4 regions of the Streptomyces sp. NPDC047525 genome follow, and region 1 is predicted to be linked to each of the others. Evidence: riboswitches for the same ligand, from Rfam matches in the RefSeq annotation. Region 1 holds a riboswitch; each other region holds the start of a gene.
What was found. A riboswitch is a leader RNA that binds a small molecule or an ion and turns the genes downstream of it on or off. The one in region 1 is predicted to bind cobalamin.
Positions count from the first base shown of each region.

Region 2: it holds a riboswitch for cobalamin, as region 1 does, so the genes downstream of both, cobN (cobaltochelatase subunit CobN) here and ABZ833_RS03850 (energy-coupling factor ABC transporter permease) in region 1, are expected to answer to the same signal.
Region 3: it holds a riboswitch for cobalamin, as region 1 does, so the genes downstream of both, ABZ833_RS14285 (ABC transporter substrate-binding protein) here and ABZ833_RS03850 (energy-coupling factor ABC transporter permease) in region 1, are expected to answer to the same signal.
Region 4: it holds a riboswitch for cobalamin, as region 1 does, so the genes downstream of both, ABZ833_RS17095 (CbtB-domain containing protein) here and ABZ833_RS03850 (energy-coupling factor ABC transporter permease) in region 1, are expected to answer to the same signal.

Region 1 is NZ_JBEYTL010000001.1:796,095-800,384, reverse strand. Features, by position in the region: gene ABZ833_RS03865 (enoyl-CoA hydratase/isomerase family protein) at 1-1,007, shown strand, start outside; gene mmsB (3-hydroxyisobutyrate dehydrogenase) at 1,046-1,921, shown strand; gene ABZ833_RS03855 (enoyl-CoA hydratase) at 1,918-2,772, shown strand; cobalamin riboswitch at 2,905-3,116, shown strand; gene ABZ833_RS03850 (energy-coupling factor ABC transporter permease) at 3,146-3,919, shown strand; gene ABZ833_RS03845 (energy-coupling factor ABC transporter substrate-binding protein) at 3,919-4,290, shown strand, end outside.
Region 2 is NZ_JBEYTL010000001.1:284,022-288,311, forward strand. Features, by position in the region: gene cobN (cobaltochelatase subunit CobN) at 1-973, opposite strand, end outside; cobalamin riboswitch at 1,042-1,194, opposite strand; gene cobG (precorrin-3B synthase) at 1,244-2,554, shown strand; gene ABZ833_RS01395 (precorrin-8X methylmutase) at 2,627-3,253, shown strand; gene ABZ833_RS01400 (precorrin-2 C(20)-methyltransferase) at 3,250-4,290, shown strand, end outside.
Region 3 is NZ_JBEYTL010000004.1:412,326-416,615, forward strand. Features, by position in the region: gene ABZ833_RS14280 (iron chelate uptake ABC transporter family permease subunit) at 1-724, opposite strand, end outside; gene ABZ833_RS14285 (ABC transporter substrate-binding protein) at 721-1,764, opposite strand; cobalamin riboswitch at 1,857-2,043, opposite strand; gene ABZ833_RS14290 (VOC family protein) at 2,101-2,550, opposite strand; gene ABZ833_RS14295 (helix-turn-helix domain-containing protein) at 2,556-3,422, opposite strand; gene ABZ833_RS14300 (haloacid dehalogenase-like hydrolase) at 3,618-4,290, shown strand, end outside.
Region 4 is NZ_JBEYTL010000005.1:360,716-365,005, forward strand. Features, by position in the region: gene ABZ833_RS17080 (kelch motif-containing protein) at 1-239, shown strand, start outside; gene ABZ833_RS17085 (glycoside hydrolase family 6 protein) at 378-1,412, opposite strand; gene ABZ833_RS17090 (ANTAR domain-containing protein) at 1,574-2,329, shown strand; cobalamin riboswitch at 2,665-2,787, shown strand; gene ABZ833_RS17095 (CbtB-domain containing protein) at 2,817-3,038, shown strand; gene ABZ833_RS17100 (CbtA family protein) at 3,059-3,895, shown strand; gene ABZ833_RS17105 (class F sortase) at 3,876-4,290, opposite strand, start outside.

The sequences.
Region 1 (4,290 bases):
TCAACCGGCCCCAGGCCCTCAACGCCCTCACCCACGCCATGGTGCGGCGCGTCGACGAGGCGCTCACCGCCTGGGAGGACGACCCGGACGTACAGACCGTGATCATCCAAGGCGCGGGCGGACGCGGCCTGTGCGCGGGCGGCGACATCCGCTCCATCTACGAGGACGCGCGCGCCGGGACGACCGCATCCGCCGACTTCTGGCGCGACGAGTACCGGCTCAACGCCCGCATCGCCCGCTACCCCAAGCCGTACGTCGCCCTGATGGACGGGATCGTGATGGGCGGCGGCGTCGGCGTCTCCGCGCACGGCGACGTCCGCATCGTCACCGAGCGCTCCCGCATCGCGATGCCGGAGACCGGCATCGGCTTCGCGCCCGATGTGGGCGGCACCTACCTGCTGGCCCTCGCGCCCGGTGAACTGGGCACCCATCTGGCGCTCACCGGCGCACAGATCGGCGCGGGCGACGCCTTGCTCTGCGGGCTCGCCGACCATTTCGTGCCCAGCGGGGACCTGCCCCGGCTCCTCGACGACCTCGCCGTGCGACCGGTGTGGGACGCGCTCCGGCCTTACGTGCGCCAGGTGCCGCACGGTGAGCTGGCCGGGCATCGCTCCTGGATCGACGACTGCTACGCCGCGGGCACGGTGGAGGAGATCCTCGCCCGGCTGCGCGGCCATGGAGCACGCGCCGCCGCGGAGGCGGCCGACACCCTCGCCGCCAAGTCGCCCACCGCCCTGAAGGTCACGCTCGCCGCACTGCGCTGCGCACGGCGGCTCGGCCCGTTGGAGCGCGTCCTGGAGCAGGAGTACCGGATCTCCTGCGCCGCGCTCGCCTCGCACGACCTGGCCGAGGGGATCCGCGCCCAGGTCATCGACAAGGACCGCAGCCCCCGCTGGGCCCCGGCCACCCTGGCCGAGGTCGGCGGCGCGGACGTGGAGCGCTACTTCGCCCCGCCCGCCGGAGGCGAACTCGACCTGGCCTCGGCCCCACAGGAGGTGGCGTGGTGAACGGCAAGCGCACGATCGGATTCATCGGCCTCGGTCACATGGGCGGTCCGATGGCCGCCAACCTCGCCGGGGCGGGGCACCGCGTCCTCGGCCACGACCTGATGCCCGACCTGCTCACCGCGGCCGTCGAGAACGGCGTGGAGGCGGCCGGATCATCGGCACGGGCCGCAGCGGCGGCGGACGTGGTGATCACCATGCTGCCCGCGGGACGGCACGTGCTCGGCCTCTACCGAGAGGAAGGGCTCCTGGCCGCCGCGCGGCCGGGCACGCTGTTCATCGACTGCTCGACCATCGACGTGGCCGACGCGCGCAGCGCGCACGAGGCCGCGGTCGCGGCCGGGATGCGGACGCTGGACGCCCCGGTCTCCGGGGGAGTGGTGGGCGCCGAGGCCGGCACGCTCACCTTCATGGCGGGCGGCGGCGAAGCCGAGTTCGCCGAGGCCGAGCCGCTCCTGACGGTCATGGGCAGGAAGGCGGTGCACTGCGGCGGGCCCGGCGCGGGCCAGGCCGCGAAGATCTGCAACAACATGATCCTCGGGGTCTCGATGATCGCGGTGAGCGAGGCGTTCGTACTCGGCGAGAGCCTCGGCCTCTCCCCTCAGGCCCTGTTCGACGTGGCGTCGACCGCGTCCGGCCAGTGCTGGGCCCTGACCGTCAACTGTCCGGTGCCGGGCCCCGTCCCGGGCAGCCCCGCCAACCGCGACTACCGCCCCGGGTTCGCCGCCCCGCTGATGGCCAAGGACCTCGGCCTGGCGGCCAACGCCCTCGCAGCCAGTGGGATCGACGCCCAACTCGGCCTCAAGGCGGCTGAGTTGTACGCCACTTACGCGCAGGGAGCCGGAGCGGACCAGGACTTCTCCGGGATCGTCAACACCATCAGGCACCACAAGGCAGGGGACGGGAACAACGCATGACCACGGAGACCACGGAGACCACGGAGACCACGGAGACCACGGAGACCACGGAGACCACGGAGACGGCTGAGGCCACGGAGTCGTACGAGACGATCCGCATCGAGCGGAAAGGCCGCACCGCGCTGCTCACGCTCGACCGCCCCAAGTCCCTGAACGCACTCAACCTCCAGGTGATGAACGAGATCGTCGCCGCGACGGCGGACCTGGACCGGGACCCGGGCATCGGCTGCATCGTCCTCACCGGATCACCGAAGGCGTTCGCCGCCGGGGCCGACATCAAGGAGATGCGGCCCCAGAGCTACATGGACATGTACCTCAGCGACTGGTTCACCGCCTGGGACCGGCTCGGGGCGCTGCGCACGCCGACGGTCGCGGCCGTCTCCGGTTACGCGCTCGGCGGAGGCTGCGAGCTGGCCATGCTGTGCGACATCCTGCTGGCCGCCGACACCGCCGTGTTCGGACAGCCCGAGATCAAACTGGGCGTCATCCCCGGCATCGGCGGCTCGCAGCGGCTGACCCGCGCGGTGGGGAAGGCCAAGGCCATGGAGATGTGTCTGACCGGCAGGACCATGGACGCCGACGAGGCGGAGCGGGCCGGGCTCGTCTCCCGGGTGGTGCCCGCCGGTGATCTCGTCGGCGAGGCACTCGCCGTCGCCGAGACCGTCGCGGGCATGTCCCTGCCCGTCGCGATGATGGCGAAGGAGGCGGTGTCACGCGCCTTCGAGACGACCCTCGCGGAGGGTGTCCGCTTCGAACGCCGCCTCTTCCACGCCGTGTTCGCGACCGCGGACCAGAAGGAGGGGATGGCCGCCTTCGTCGAGAAGCGACCGCCCGGCTTCACGCACTCCTGACGCTCCACCCGCTCCCGGCGCCCGGAGAAGGCGTGGCGCGCGCCAGGTGTGCACGCACCGGGCACAGGGGCTGACCAGGGGCGTACGCCCTGGTCGTGTGCGCTCGCGCGTGCCACAGCTGCGGTGGCCCCGCAAGTTGTCAGGAATCTCGGTTGCGCACTAAGGTCACCACGCCTTGGTGAACGGGAAATCCGGTGTGATGCCGGTGCGGCCCTCGCCACTGTGATCGGGAAGTCCGGCTCCAGCCCTCGCGGCAGCCACTGGGTGCTCACGCACCCGGGAAGGCGGAGTCCGGTCGGTACGACCCGTCAGCCAGGAGACCGGCCAAGGCACGTTGTCCATCCACGAGGTGCTGGAGAGGGTCTGCTTAGCCATGCACATAGCCGAGGGTTTCCTCCCACCGGCGCACGCGATCGCCTGGGGCGTAGCGTCCGCGCCGTTCGTCGTCCACGGAGTCCGCTCCCTGACTCGTGAGGTCAAGGAGCACCCGGAGAGCACCCTGCTCCTGGGCGCCTCCGGTGCCTTCACATTTGTCCTTTCCGCACTGAAAATCCCTTCCGTCACGGGCAGTTGCTCGCACCCGACGGGAACCGGCCTCGGCGCGATCCTGTTCCGGCCGCCGATCATGACGGTGCTCGGCACCATCACCCTGCTGTTCCAGGCCCTGCTGCTCGCCCACGGCGGGCTCACCACGCTCGGCGCCAACGTGTTCTCCATGGCGATCGTCGGGCCATGGGCCGGATACGCCGTCTACCGGCTCCTGAAGCGGTACGACGTGCCGCTCATGGTCGCCGTTTTCTTCGGCGCGTTCGTCGCCGACCTGTCCACGTACTGCGTCACCAGCGTCCAGCTGGCCATGGCGTTCCCTGACCCCAGCAGCGGATTCATCGGCGCCCTGGGCAAGTTCGGCGGCATCTTCGCCGTCACGCAGATCCCCCTGGCCGTCAGCGAGGGACTGCTCACCGTCATCGTGATGCGGCTGCTCGTGCAGTCCAGCAAGGGTGAGCTGACGCGGCTCGGCGTGCTGCTCCAGGGCAAGCAGTCGGCCACCAAGGCGACGGAGACAGCGAAGACCGCGGAGACGGCGAAGACCGCGAAGACCGCGAAGACGGAGAAGACGACGACGGAGACGGGGGCCAGCGCCTGATGAGCCGGAACGCGAAGATCAACACTCTGCTCCTCCTCATCGTCGCCGCGCTCGCGGTACTGCCGCTGGCGCTCGGTCTCGGCGACGACGAGAAGGAGCCGTTCACCGGGGCCGACGCCCAGGCCGAGACCGCGATCACCGAGATCAAGCCGGACTACGAACCCTGGTTCTCGCCGCTGTACGAACCCCCCTCCGGGGAGATCGAGTCGGCGCTCTTCGCCCTGCAGGCGGCGCTGGGCGCGGGCGTCCTCGCGTACTACTTCGGTCTGCGCAAGGGACGCAGGCAGGGCGCGGAGATCGCACGATCGCAGGAGGCACCCGCCCCCGTCCCCGCATCCGCCCCCACGGAGCAGAGAGCCGATGCGGAGGGC
Region 2 (4,290 bases), 510 kb from region 1:
GGATGTGGCGAAGCCGCGCGTGCCGCACGGCGATGCCGGCCACGCGTGCCGCGCGCTCGGCGTCGGCGACGTACGCGGGCAGACCGTCCTCGTCGATCTCCTTGAAGGAGAACGGCACCGTGATCAGGCGGCCGTCGAACTCGGGGACCGCGATCTGGCTTGCGGCGTCCAGCGGGGACACGCCCTCGTCGTTGCCCTCCCAGTCGGTGCGTGAGCTGGTGAGGCAGAGCGCCTGGAGGATGGGGACGTCGAGGCCGCTGAGGGCGCCCGCGTCCCAGGACTCGTCGTCGCCGCCCGCCGATGCCTCGGCAGGGCGCGTGCCGCCCGCCGCGAGGACCGTGGTCACGATCGCGTCGGCGGCGCGCAGTTCATCGATGAGTTCGGGCTCGGGAGTACGCAGCGAGGCCACGTACAGCGGCAGCGGGCGCGCTCCGGCGTCCTCGACCGCGCGGCACAGGCTCTCGATGAAGGCGGTGTTGCCGCTCATGTGGTGGGCGCGGTAGTAGAGCACCGCTACGGTCGGTCCCTCGACCTGACGGGCGGTGCGCTCCAAGGGGCCCCACGAGGGCGCGGGGGCGGGCGGCTCGAAGCCGTGGCCGGTGAGCAGGACGGTGTCCGAGAGGAACCTGGCCAGCTGCTCCAGGTTGTCGGGGCCGCCGTGGGCCAGGTAGGCGTGGGCCTCGGCGGCGATGCCGATGGGCACGGTCGATGCGGCCATCAGCTGGGCGTCGGGGGCCTGTTCGCCGGTGAGGACGACCACGGGGCGGCCGGTCGCCACGACTTGGTCGAGGCCCTCCTGCCAGGCGCGCACGCCGCCGAGGAGGCGTACGACGACCAGATCAGCGCCGTCCAGGAGCTGCGGAAGGTCCTCGAGCGGGAGCCGGGAGGGGTTCGCGAAGCGGTAGGCGACCGGGCCTGCGGCGGCGCGGGCGCTGAGCAGGTCGGTGTCGGACGTCGACAGGAGCAGGATCATGCGGCGTCGGGCCTTCCTCGGGGTGTCCACGCCCCGGGTGGTGTCGATGGCGTCTCCCCTGCTCGAGCGGACGAGAGCTCGGGGAAGGGAGTTCCTGACTCACCCGGCATGCGCACCGGGCTCACAGTGGCGGGACCGCGCCGGAATCGCACCGGGCTTCCTCCCCTTGTCGCCGTCTGTGGCGACGACGGGCCGGCTGACCCGTCGCTAGGAATACTAAGGGCCGATCAACTACCGGGGGGGCAGGCGGACCTGCTGCGATGGGTCGGTATGCTCGCCGCCATGCCCCCATCGGTCCCCTCGCCCGCGCTCTCGGGAGACGAGTCTGCCCGCGGCCGCGGTGACGCCTGCCCCGGGACGCTGCGCCTTCACCGGGCGGACGACGGGGCCCTGGCCCGCGTCCGCATCCCGGGCGGTGTGCTGAGCGCGGGCCAGGCCGACGTGCTGCGGGACGCGTCGGAGCGGCTGGGAGACGGGGAGTTGCATCTCACATCGCGCGGCAATGTGCAGTTGCGCGGGCTGCCCGCGGACTGCGGCGGTGAACTGGCTTACCTGCTGGGCGAATCGGGGCTTTTGCCCTCCGAACGCCATGAGCGGGTGCGCAATGTGGTGGCCTCCCCGCTCGCGGGACTCGACGGCCGGGGCGAGGCGGACATCCGCCCGTGGCTGTCCGCCCTGGACGAGCTGCTGTGCGCCGGCGACCGGGCCGCCGCTCTGTCCGGCCGGTTCCTGTTCGCCCTGGACGACGGCCGCGGCGACGTGGGGGCGCTCGGCGGCGACGTGACCCTGACGGCGCGGGGCGAGGACGAGGCGCTGCTGCGGATCGGCCCGGCGCACGACGCCGTCCTGCTGGCGGCCGCGCAGGCACCGCGGGCCGCGCTCATCGCGGCCGAGACCTTCCTGGAGCAGGCGCCCGACGCCAGTGCGTGGCGGGTCACCGACCTGCCGAGCGGCGTCGGCCCTCTGCTCGACTCGGTCCTGCACCGCCTGCGCCAGGCCGGACTCCAAGTCACCCGCACCACCGCGCCCCTCCCCCGGGATCCGGGCGGACCCGCCCTCGGCGTCGTGTCCGGCCCGCACCCCACGGCCGCCCTCTCCCTCGGCCTGCCCCTGGGAAGCGTCAGCGCACCCCAGTGGCAGACGCTGACGGACACCGCCCGCCACCATGGCGGCGGCGAGCTGCGGCTGACCCCCTGGCGCGGAGTCGTCCTGCCCGGAGTCGAGCGGACAGCGGCCGCGCAGCTCCTGGAGGAACTGGGGGCCGCCGGTCTCATCACCGGATCAGACTCACCCTGGACCGGAGTGGGGGCCTGCATCGGCAGGCCCGGCTGCGCCAAGGCTCTGGACGACGTACGCGCCACGGCGAAGGCCGCGTTGGGCCGCCCCGTAGGGGCGCTGCCCGTGTACTGGTCCGGGTGCGAACGCCGGTGCGGACATCCGCACGGGGAGTGGATCGACGTCGTCGCCACTCCCGACGGACATCAGATCTCCCGCGTACGCGGCGAGAAACGGGACACGCCGGCGACCGTCCCCGGCAGCCCGGGCGCACTCGCCGGCGCCGTGGCCGCGGCCCGCGGCTGAACCACACATGAACACATGATCAACCCCGCAACACCCGACTGTTCCCTGCCCTATCAAGAGAGCGAACGCACTGTGCACCAGTACGAGAAGGACGGACCGGCGATCTACCGCCAGTCCTTCGCCACGATCCGCGCGGAGGCGGATCTGTCGGGCCTGCCCGCCGACGTGAGCCAGGTCGCGGTCCGCATGATCCACGCCTGCGGCATGGTCGACCTCGTACGCGACCTCGCTTTCACCCCGGACGTGGTGGCCAGGGCCCGCGAGGCCCTGCGTGCGGGCGCCCCCATCCTGTGCGACGTGGCGATGGTCGCAAGCGGCGTCACCCGCAAGCGGCTGCCCGCCGACAACGACGTGGTGTGCACCCTGTCCGACCCGGCGGTGCCCGATCTGGCCGCCGAGCTCGGCACCACCCGCAGCGCCGCTGCCCTGGAGCTGTGGCGCGACCGGATGGAAGGCTCGGTCATAGCCGTCGGCAACGCGCCCACCGCCCTGTTCCGCCTGCTCGAAATGATCGAGGAGGGCGCGCCGCGCCCCGCCGCCGTCATCGGTGTGCCCGTCGGTTTCGTCGGCGCGATGGAGTCCAAGGACGCCCTGGCCGCGCACCCGTCCGGCCTGGACCACATGATCGTGCGGGGCCGACGGGGCGGAAGCGCCATCGCGGCGGCCGCACTCAACGCGATCGCCAGCGAGGAAGAATGAGCGTGAGCGAGCAGAACACAGGCCGGCTGTACGGCGTCGGGCTCGGGCCCGGCGATCCGGCCCTCATGACCCTGCGGGCGGTCGAAGTCATCGCGGAGGCCGATGTCGTCGCCTATCACAGCGCCCGGCACGGACGGTCCATCGCGCGGTCCATCGCGGCCAAGCACCTGCGGGCCGACCACATCGAGGAAGCGCTGGTCTACCCCCTCACGACGGAGACCACCGACCACCCCGGCGGCTACCGGGGCGCGATGGAGGACTTCTACACCGAGGCGGCGGCCCGCCTCGCGGTGCACCTCGACGCCGGCCGCACGGTCGCCGTCCTCGCCGAGGGCGACCCGCTCTTCTACGGCTCGTACATGCACATGCACAAGCGGCTCGCCGACCGCTACCCCACCGAGGTGATCCCCGGTGTCACCTCCGTCAGCGCCGCGGCCGCCCGCCTCGGCACTCCGCTCGCCGAGGGCGAGGAGGTGCTGACCATCCTGCCCGGCACCCTGCCGGAGGAGGAGCTGACCGCGCGTCTGGCCGCCACGGACGCCGCCGTGGTGATGAAGCTGGGCCGCACCTTCCCCGCCGTGCGCCGCGCCTTCGAGGCCTCCGGGCGGCTGCCCGAGGCCCACTACGTCGAGCGCGCCACCATGGCAGGCGAGCGCATCGACGAGCTGGCCGAGGTCGACGCCGACTCGGTGCCGTACTTCGCCGTCGCCGTCCTGCCGAGCCGGATCGACGCCCCCCGGCCCGAGCGCGCCCCGGACGCGGGCGAAGTGGCCGTGGTCGGTACCGGTCCCGCCGGGCCGCTGTGGCTCACGCCCGAGACTCGCGGCGTGCTGGCCGCGGCCGACGACCTGGTCGGCTACACGACCTATCTGGACCGGGTGCCGGTCCGCCCGGGGCAGGTGCGCCACGGCTCCGACAACAAGGTCGAGTCGGAGCGCGCCGAGTTCGCCCTGGATCTCGCCCGGCGCGGTCGGCGCGTGGCCGTCGTCTCCGGCGGCGACCCGGGCGTCTTCGCCATGGCGACGGCCGTCCTGGAG
Region 3 (4,290 bases), on a different contig from region 1:
GGACCCCCAGCGTCGCCGCCGCGTCCTGGCCGAACACGAACGCGTCCAGGGTGCGGGCGTGCGCCAGGCAGACCGCGAGGGACACGAAGAGCACCGCCCCGCACATCCACACATCCGTCCAGCCCACCCCGCTCAACGAGCCGAGCAGCCAGAACAGGACGCCGCGCGTCGTCTCCGCGTCGCCCGCCGTGAGGATCACGAACGAGGTGAGCGCGGAGAAGAGCTGCATCGCCGCCACTCCGGACAGCACCACGCGGTCGGTGCTCCCGCCCAGGGTGTGGCTGAGCAGCAGGACGAGGGCGAAGGAGAACACGGCCCCCACGAAGGCGCCCGCCGAGATCGACACCACTCCCCCGCCGACCCCCAGGACGACGATCGCGACCGCGCCGGTGGACGCCCCCGAGGAGACACCGAGCACGAAGGGGTCGGCGAGCGGGTTGCGCAGGAGGGACTGGAGGACCGTTCCGCAGACCGCGAGGCCGGCGCCGCAGACCGCCGCGAGGAGCGTGCGCGGCATGCGCAGGTTCCAGACGATGCCGTCCCGGATGGGCGTGAGCGTGGCCTCTCCCCAGCCGAGGTGCGCCGCCACCGCCGACCACACGTCCGGTACGGAGATGTCCGCGGGGCCGATGGTGACGGCCACCGCCACGGAGAGGGCGAGGGCGGCGACACCGGCCGTCCAGAGCAGGGTCTGCCGTATGCCGCCCGTGAGGGCTCCCGTCACTTGGCGAGCCCGAACTCGCGCAAGGCGTCGGCGACTTGCTCCACGCCGTCCACCGTGCGGATCGTCGGGTTCATGGCCTGGCCGCTCAGGAGCACGTACCGCTTCTTCTTCACGGCGGTCAGGTTCTTGGTGACCGGGTTGGACTCCAGGAACTCGATCTTCTTCTTCGCGCTCTCGGCCGTTTGCGACTTGCGCGTGAGGTCGCCGATGACCAGGACGTCCGGGTCGCGGTCCGCCACCGTCTCCCAGTTGATCTGGGGCCACTCCTCGCGGGTGTCGTCGAAGACGTTCTTCACGCCCAGTTCGCGGGTGATGATGCCCGGCGCACCGCAGCAGCCCGCCATGTAGGGCGCGTCGGAGTTGGCGAACCAGTAGAGGAGCGTCGTGTCGGACGCCTCACTCACCTTGATGGTCTTCTTGGCCTTCGCCACCCGGCCCTTGAGCTCCGCGATCAGGCGTTCGCCGCGCTTCTCGACCCCGAAGGCCTCGGCCAGGTCCCGGATCTCGCCGTACACCGTGTCCATGGTCAGCGTCTTGTCGCGGCGGCCGTCGCCGTCGCCGCTGTTGTCCTTGCCCGCGCAGTCGGAGGGCGAGACATAGGCGGGTACGCCGAGTTCGGCGAACTTGGCGCGGTCGGCGACGCCGCCCTTGCTGACCGTCGCCAGGAAGGAGGCGGTGACGAAGTCCGGTTCCTCGGCGAGGACCTTCTCGAAGGAGGGGTAGCTGTCGGCGAGCCGCTCGACCTTGGAGTTGTCCTTCTCCAGACCCTTGAGGACCGGGTCCGTCCAGGTGCCGGTGCCGGCCATGCGGTCCGCGAGGCCGAGCGAGAGCAGGATCTCGGTGGAGCCCTGGTCGAGGGAGACCGCCCGCTGCGGCGGCGCCTTGATCTCCGCCTTCTTGCCGCAGGAGGTGAGGGTGAGCGGGTAGCCGCCGGCCTTCTCGGCCGAGGAGTTCGCGGAGTCCGAGGAGTCCGAGGAGCCGCCCGACGAGCCACACGCGCTCAGGGTGACGGCCAGGGCTGCGGCGAGAAAGCCGGACATACGTACACGACGGGCTGTGGAGGACACACGATCCCTTGAGTCTCACGGCTCATACGCGGAGCCTGGCCTGCTTCGTCACCTCCGCCGCTCGGTGCGCGGGCGAAGGTGCCAGCAGGTCTTCGGACTCGGGGATCGGCCGGGCGGGGCGCCTTCCCAGGCGTCCGTGGACGCCCAGTGGCCGTGGCCCCGCCCGTTCCCCCTCACCGCTGCGCGTCAGTTCCGGATTCGCACCGGATTCCCTGGCCCTGGTGTGGGTTGACTGGCGTCCGCAAGCTATCACGCAGGGCCAGGGCGTCTTCCGTCGCGCGAGGCCAGGGCATCTGCCGTCACGCGAGGTCAGGCCGCCTTGTCGGGCCTCGGTGCCCCGCGGTAGGTGCCGAAGGACCACTTGTTGCCCTCGGGGTCGGCGATCGCGAACTCCCGGCTGCCGTACGGCTGGTCCTCGATCTCACGGATGATCTCGACCCCGGCGGCGGTGAGCCGCTGGTAGAGGTCGTCCACGTGGTCGGTGACGACATACGCCCCGAACGTGCCCGGCTTCAGGCACCAGGCCTCGGACTTCTCGTCGTACGAGCCGAGCATGATCGCACCGCCCTCGGGCCAGTCGAGCTCGGCGTGGGCCACGCGGTCGCCGTCCTCGTAGACGGCGGTGCGCAGGAAACCGACCGTGCCGACCAGGAAGTCGATCAGGGCGGGGGCGTCGTGAGCCTGGAGGGAGGGCCAGACGGCGGGGGCACGCCCGGCGGAGGCGGACGGGGACTGCTGCTGCTTCTCGGTGGTGTTCATGGGGCCTACTCTTCGCCCCCGCCATAGCTCCCGGCTTGGATATTCCGGCACTCTTCGGCCAGCCAGCCGCTGGGGCTCACCCCGGTGTACTGCCGGAAGTCCCGCACCAGGTGGGAGTGGTCGTAGTAACCGCAGTCCGCGGCGACGCGGGCCAGATCGGGAGCGACGCCCGCCGCCACGGAGCGTGCGACGGCGCCGCGGGCGCGCTGGAAGCGCATCAGGCGTCCCGCCTGCTTGGGGCTCAGGCCCGTCTCCGCGCGGAAGAGCGTGGTGAGGCGGCGTTCGCTCAGCGCGACGTGCCGGGAGAGACCGCGCAGGGTGCCCGCGCCCCGGTGCCGGGCCAGCCAGGCCCAGGCCTCCGCGACCTCGGGACGTACGGATCCGGCGGTGTCCCCGGCGGCCACGCGCTGCCTCAAGTAGGCGGACAGGGAGGCGAATCGCTCCTGCCAGCCGCCCTGCTCGCACAGCAGCTCCCGTACGTCGGCGGCGCGGCGCCCCATCACGTCGGTGCCGGACGTCACCAGGGCGTCGGCCAGTTCCGCCGCCGGTACGCCGAACAGGGCGCGGGCGGCGAGCGGGTGCACGGCGAGCTGGATGCCCGCCTCGTGCTCGGGCCGCACCACGTACGCCGGGGACTGGTGCAGGCCGCCGACGACGATGTCGGTGCGGGACGCGTCGGGGCCGCCCGCCTGCTCGGGGCTCTCGCCGGTGACGACGGGGCCGTCCAGCGAGAAGATCAGCGTCAGATACGGGGACGGCAGGCCGCGGTGGAATCCGGGGTGCTCCCCCGCCGTGCGGTAGCCGACGGCGGACACCACCATGCCGTCGAGCCGCGGAGCGGCCCGAACGAACTCCCGGGAGACGGTCTCCATGCCTTCCAGTATGCGATGGGCACGGCTCCGGAGCAGGCCCGTACGCCTGACGGGCGCCCGATGCGACTACCCGCGGGCGCGCGTCCCATGCCCACTGTGTCCGGTGATGTCGATCATGGGAATCCACCGCCCGACCTCATACGATGACCCGCCGCTCCGGACGGGGCGCAGACCGCTCTCAGGGGGCACAAAATCATGGCAGTAAAGGCAAAGGGCAAGCTGGCCGTACTCGGCACGGCGGGCGCGCTCACCGCGGCCGTCCTGGCGGGGACGGCGCTGTGGCCCAGCACGGACGCCACGGCGGCGGACGCCTCCGCGAAGACCGCGAAGTCCTCGGCGAAGATCGCGACCGAGCTGGCGCACTGGCCCGAGCCGGTCGCGAAGAAGCTGGGCAAGGTCATCGCGAAGAACGAGGACAAGGGCGCGTACGCCGTCTTCGACGCGGACAACACGACCTACCGCAACGACCTGGAGGAGTCCCTCCTGCCCTTCCTGGAGATGAAGGGGGTGCTGACCCGCAAGTCGATGGACCCGTCGCTGAAGATCATCCCCTTCAAGGACACGGCGAAGCACAAGGAGAGCCTCTACAGCTACTACAACCGGCTCTGCGAGGTCGACGACCAGGTCTGCTACCCGTGGGCCGCGCAGATCTTCTCCGGCTTCACGCTGAAGGAGCTCAAGGGGTACGTCGACGAGCTCCTGGCCCACGACAAGCCCATCCCTGCCGAGTACTACGAGGACGGGAAGCTGACGAAGACCGAGGTCAAGACCCCCGAGTTCTTCACCGGCATGCAGGAGCTCCACAAGTCGCTGCGGAAGCACGGCATCGAGGTGTACGTCGTCAGCGCGGCCAGCGAGGACCTGGTGC
Region 4 (4,290 bases), on a different contig from region 1:
CGTATCGGACCCAGCACGCCTCGTCCATCAAGACGGCCCGCCTGATCAGGCCGAGCGCCTCGACGCACGTCACCGACATCGACCAGACGTCCGTCGCCCTCGACCTGAAGAAGTCGGCGGACGGCGTCACGGTGACGATCCCCAAGGAGCGGAGCCTGGTGGAGTCCGGCTGGTACATGCTGTTCGTGACGGACGACCAGGGCACCCCGAGCAAGGCTCAGTGGGTCCACATTCCGTAAGCAGCGCCCCGTAAGGGGCGCGGGGAACTGCGCGCTCAGCGCGCGAAAAGCCGCAGTCGCATCTGCCGTGATCCTGGCAAATGCGACTGCGGCTCTTTCGTGGTTGCTCGCGCAGTTCCCCGCGCCCCTGACGGGGCGCTACTTGGCGCCCTCCGCCAGCTTCAGCGCGTACTCGGGCCACCAGGCCCCAGCCTTCGGGCCACCCCGGCAGGTTCCGTCGGACTCACCGGGTCGCTTGACCCACAGATACGCGTCGACCAGCGGGTCACCCGTCTTGGTGGTGGGCGCCTCGCCGAGCGCGCGGCCAGGCGGGTTGCACCACGTGTCCTTGCCCTTGGTGTACGCGCCGTTGCCGTTGCGCGCGGTGTCGATGACGAACGGCTTGTTGCCGATCTTCGCCGACAGCTTCTTGCCGAACTCCGTGCTGGCCTCGGTCGTCTGGAAGTTCGAGACGTTCACCGAGAAGCCGTCGGCCTGCTCGACGCCCGACCACTTCAGGGGCTCCCAGAGCGAGTCGGGGTTCTTCCAGCCCGCGTTGCCCGCGTCCAGGTACACCTTGGTGTTCTTCAGGGACTTGAGCTTCTCGATGGCGCCCTTGAGGAGGTCGTACCGCTCCTCGTGAAACTCCTCCGGCGTGCAGTTGTCGACCATGTGGAGCACCGCGTCCGGCTCCAGGATGACCGTGGCGTTGCGGTCACCGATGCCCTTCGCCACCTGGTCGATGAAGGTGCGGTAGGCGTTGCCGTCGGCCGCGCCGCCGCCCGAGTACTGGCCGCAGTCGCGGTGCGGGATGTTGTAGAGGACCAACAGGGCGTCCCGGTCGGCCTTCTGGGCGGCCTCGGTGAAGCCGCGCGCCTGGTCCTCCGCGTTCTCCGGGATGATCCACTCCGCGACGGGCTGTTCAGCGATCTTGCGGATCAGCTCGGCGTCGTCCTTCTTGCCGTCCTTCTCGTACGTGGCGACCTGCTTGGCCGCGTTCCCGTCCGGGTTGACCCAGTACGGGTCGGTGCCCTTCGGCTGTTGCTTGACCGGGTTTCCCGACGACTCCTCGTTGCCCGAACCGTCATCGGAGGAGCACCCCGACAGCAGCAGCGCAGCCCCCGCAAACGCCGCCGCAGCCTTCACCCCCCGGGCCGCGATCCGATGACCGCGGCCGGTGCCTTTGTGGTACATCCACTCCCCCTTGGGTGCACTGTCCGATTCTCAATCCTGACATACGCACTCCCGGCCCACGAGGCCCGCCCGTCCGCTGCGGAGAGCTGTTGGATACCTGTTACAGCGCGGCGCCCGGGGGTAGGCGCAGTGCGCGGGGTGGCGCTCTTGGGGAGGAGATCATGCGGGATCACACCTCTGAACTACGGCTGGCCCAGGTCCTGGTGGAGACCACCAATACTCTGGACGACGACTTCGACCCGGAGCGCTACCTGAGCCGGGTCGCGGGCCACTGCGTGGAGCTGCTCGACGCCACCGCCGCCGGAGTCATCTTCGACGGCACCGGCACGCCGGGGGTGGCCGCCGGAGGCCACCCCCGGGACCTGGCGCTCGACCTGCTCGGGGCCCAACAGAGCGGTGGGCCCTGCGTGGAGAGCCTCGGCACGGGCCTCGCGGTGCCGCCCGTGCGGCTCGCGGCGGACGAACCCGCCGACCGCTGGCCGGAGTTCACGGCGCTGGCCCGCCGCCGCGGCATCGGGATGACGTACGCGGTCCCGCTGCGGCAGCGCGAGACACTGCTCGGCGCGCTGAACGTCTTCGTGCCCGAGAACTCCCGGACCCGCCACACCGACGGGGAGTTGCGTCTGGCGCAGGCGATCGCCGACGCCGCCGCGGTAGGTCTGCACAACCACCGCGCCTACACGGAGTATCGGGTTCTCGCGATACAGCTCCAGGGCGCTCTGACCAGCCGTATACGCATTGAACAGGCCAAGGGCATACTCGCCGAACGCTGGCACACCGGCGTGGACGAGGCCTTTGACGCGCTGCGGCGGTACGCGCGCAGAGAACGCCTGGTCATGGAGGTGGTCGCCACCGAAGTGATCAAGGGATCGCTCGACGACGCCGCACTGCGCGGCAGTTGGTCCGAACCTTCCTGACGGCCACTCCGAGGACCATCATCACCTGCGATGATCACAGAGAGAAAGCGGATCACGACTTGGCGTCAATCCACCCCTAGGCTGCGGCGCTCATCCGTTCTAGAGTCGTCACAACGGCCCAAGCCCCCGGCCTGATCGTCCATCCCGCACATGCGGGGTTGGCCACCGAACCTCCCGCGCCGGCGCCGGGTTACTCCCGCAGCTCGTGCGCGCGCGGTCGAGGACCAGCCCGGTCGACGGCTCCGGGGGGAGCGGGCCGCCGACCGGGCCGGGTTGTCCTGATACAGGTTCCATTGACAGTGTCCATGACCAACTGGGACTCTCCGGGCGACAAGTCCATACATCGAGGCGATGGTTGACAGGAACCCGGTGCGATTCCGGGGCGGGCCCGCCACTGTGACCGGACGCCCGCCTGGCGTGCGGGAGTCAGGAACTGAGCCGTCGCACTCCTGCTTCGGGGCGTGGAAACCCCAGAGGAGGCTTCGACATGTCACTGCACACCGCGGCATCGGGCACCGAAAGCACGGCGGTCCAGGCCGCCACGGTCCGCACCCGCGACTGGCTCATCGCCTCGGCCGCGGTCATCATCGCGCTGATCGCGCTCTACGCGGTCTTCTTCGACAACGGCTCGCTGATCTCCGCGACCGGCAGCTATCTCCACGAGTTCGCCCACGACGGCAGGCACCTCTTCGGTGCCCCGTGCCACTGACCGGGGACGGACACGGCGCCATGCCATCCCCTGCGTCCTCTCCCCCGTCGTCACCTGTCCTGCCCCTGCTCGGCCGGGGTCTCGTGGCGGGAGGAGCGGCGGGCCTCGCGGCCGGTCTCTTCTCCCTGCTCCTCGCCGAGCCGCTGATGGACCGGGCGATCCGCGCCGAGGAGAAGCGCGCGGCGGCCGAGGAGCACGCGCACGGTGCCGCTCAGGCAGCGCAGCACCACGAGGAGCTGTTCACGCGCTCCACGCAGCACGCGGGGCTCGTGGTCTCCGCGGTCGTCGCCGGTCTGGCCATCGGCGTCCTCTTCGCCGTGGCGTACGCCCTGGTGCACCGCCGCGATCCGCACGCGGCCCCGTGGCCGCGGGCCCTCGCCTTCGCGGGAGCCGCTTTCCTCGCCGTTTCCCTGCTGCCCGGTCTGCGCTACCCGGCGAACCCGCCGGGCGTCGGCGACTCGGGCACGGTCGGCGAGCGCCAGGCGCTGTGGCTCGCCTCCGTCGCGATCGGCGTCCTCGGCATGTTCCTGGCCCGGCAGGTGTACGTACGCCTGTCGGCCAGATCCGTACCGGTGCGGCAGATGGCGGCGGCCCTCACGACGGTCGCCGTCCTCGCCGCGCTCTTCCTGCTCCCGGACAACCCCGACCCGGTCCCGGTCGACGCGACGCTCCTGTGGGATTTCCGCGTCCTCTCGGTCGCCTCGCACGCCCTGTTGTGGGCCGTGTTCGCGGCGGTCTTCGGAGGCCTTGGCCTGCGGGCCGTCCGGGAAGGGGCCGCAAGGGGTGTCACCGTGGGCGCGAGCGCGGCGGGAGTGCCCTCGCGCCCCGGCGCCACCCCTACGGCCCCACCCCGGTGAGGTAGGCGGACACCACCACGTTCGCCGAGTACGTCTTGCTCGCCCGGTCGAACGTGCCGCCGCACGTGATCAGGCGGAGTTCGGCGCGGCCCTCCTCGTGGGGGCCGTACGCCTTCTTCGCGTCGAAGCGGTCCCTGCTGAGGACCTGGACGTCGTCCACGGTGAACTCCGCGACCGAGCCGTCGTCGCGGGCCACCCGGACCTTCTCGCCCGGCCGCATGGCGCTGAGGTCGTAGAAGACCGCGGGGCGCGTCTCGGTGTCGACGTGGCCGACGAACAGGGAGGTGCCCGCGGCGCCGGGGCGTGCGCCGCCGCCGTACCAGCCGACGGAGCCCGCCTCCTCGAACGGCGGCGGATCGATGGCGCCGTCCTGATCGAGCCCGCGGACGACCACG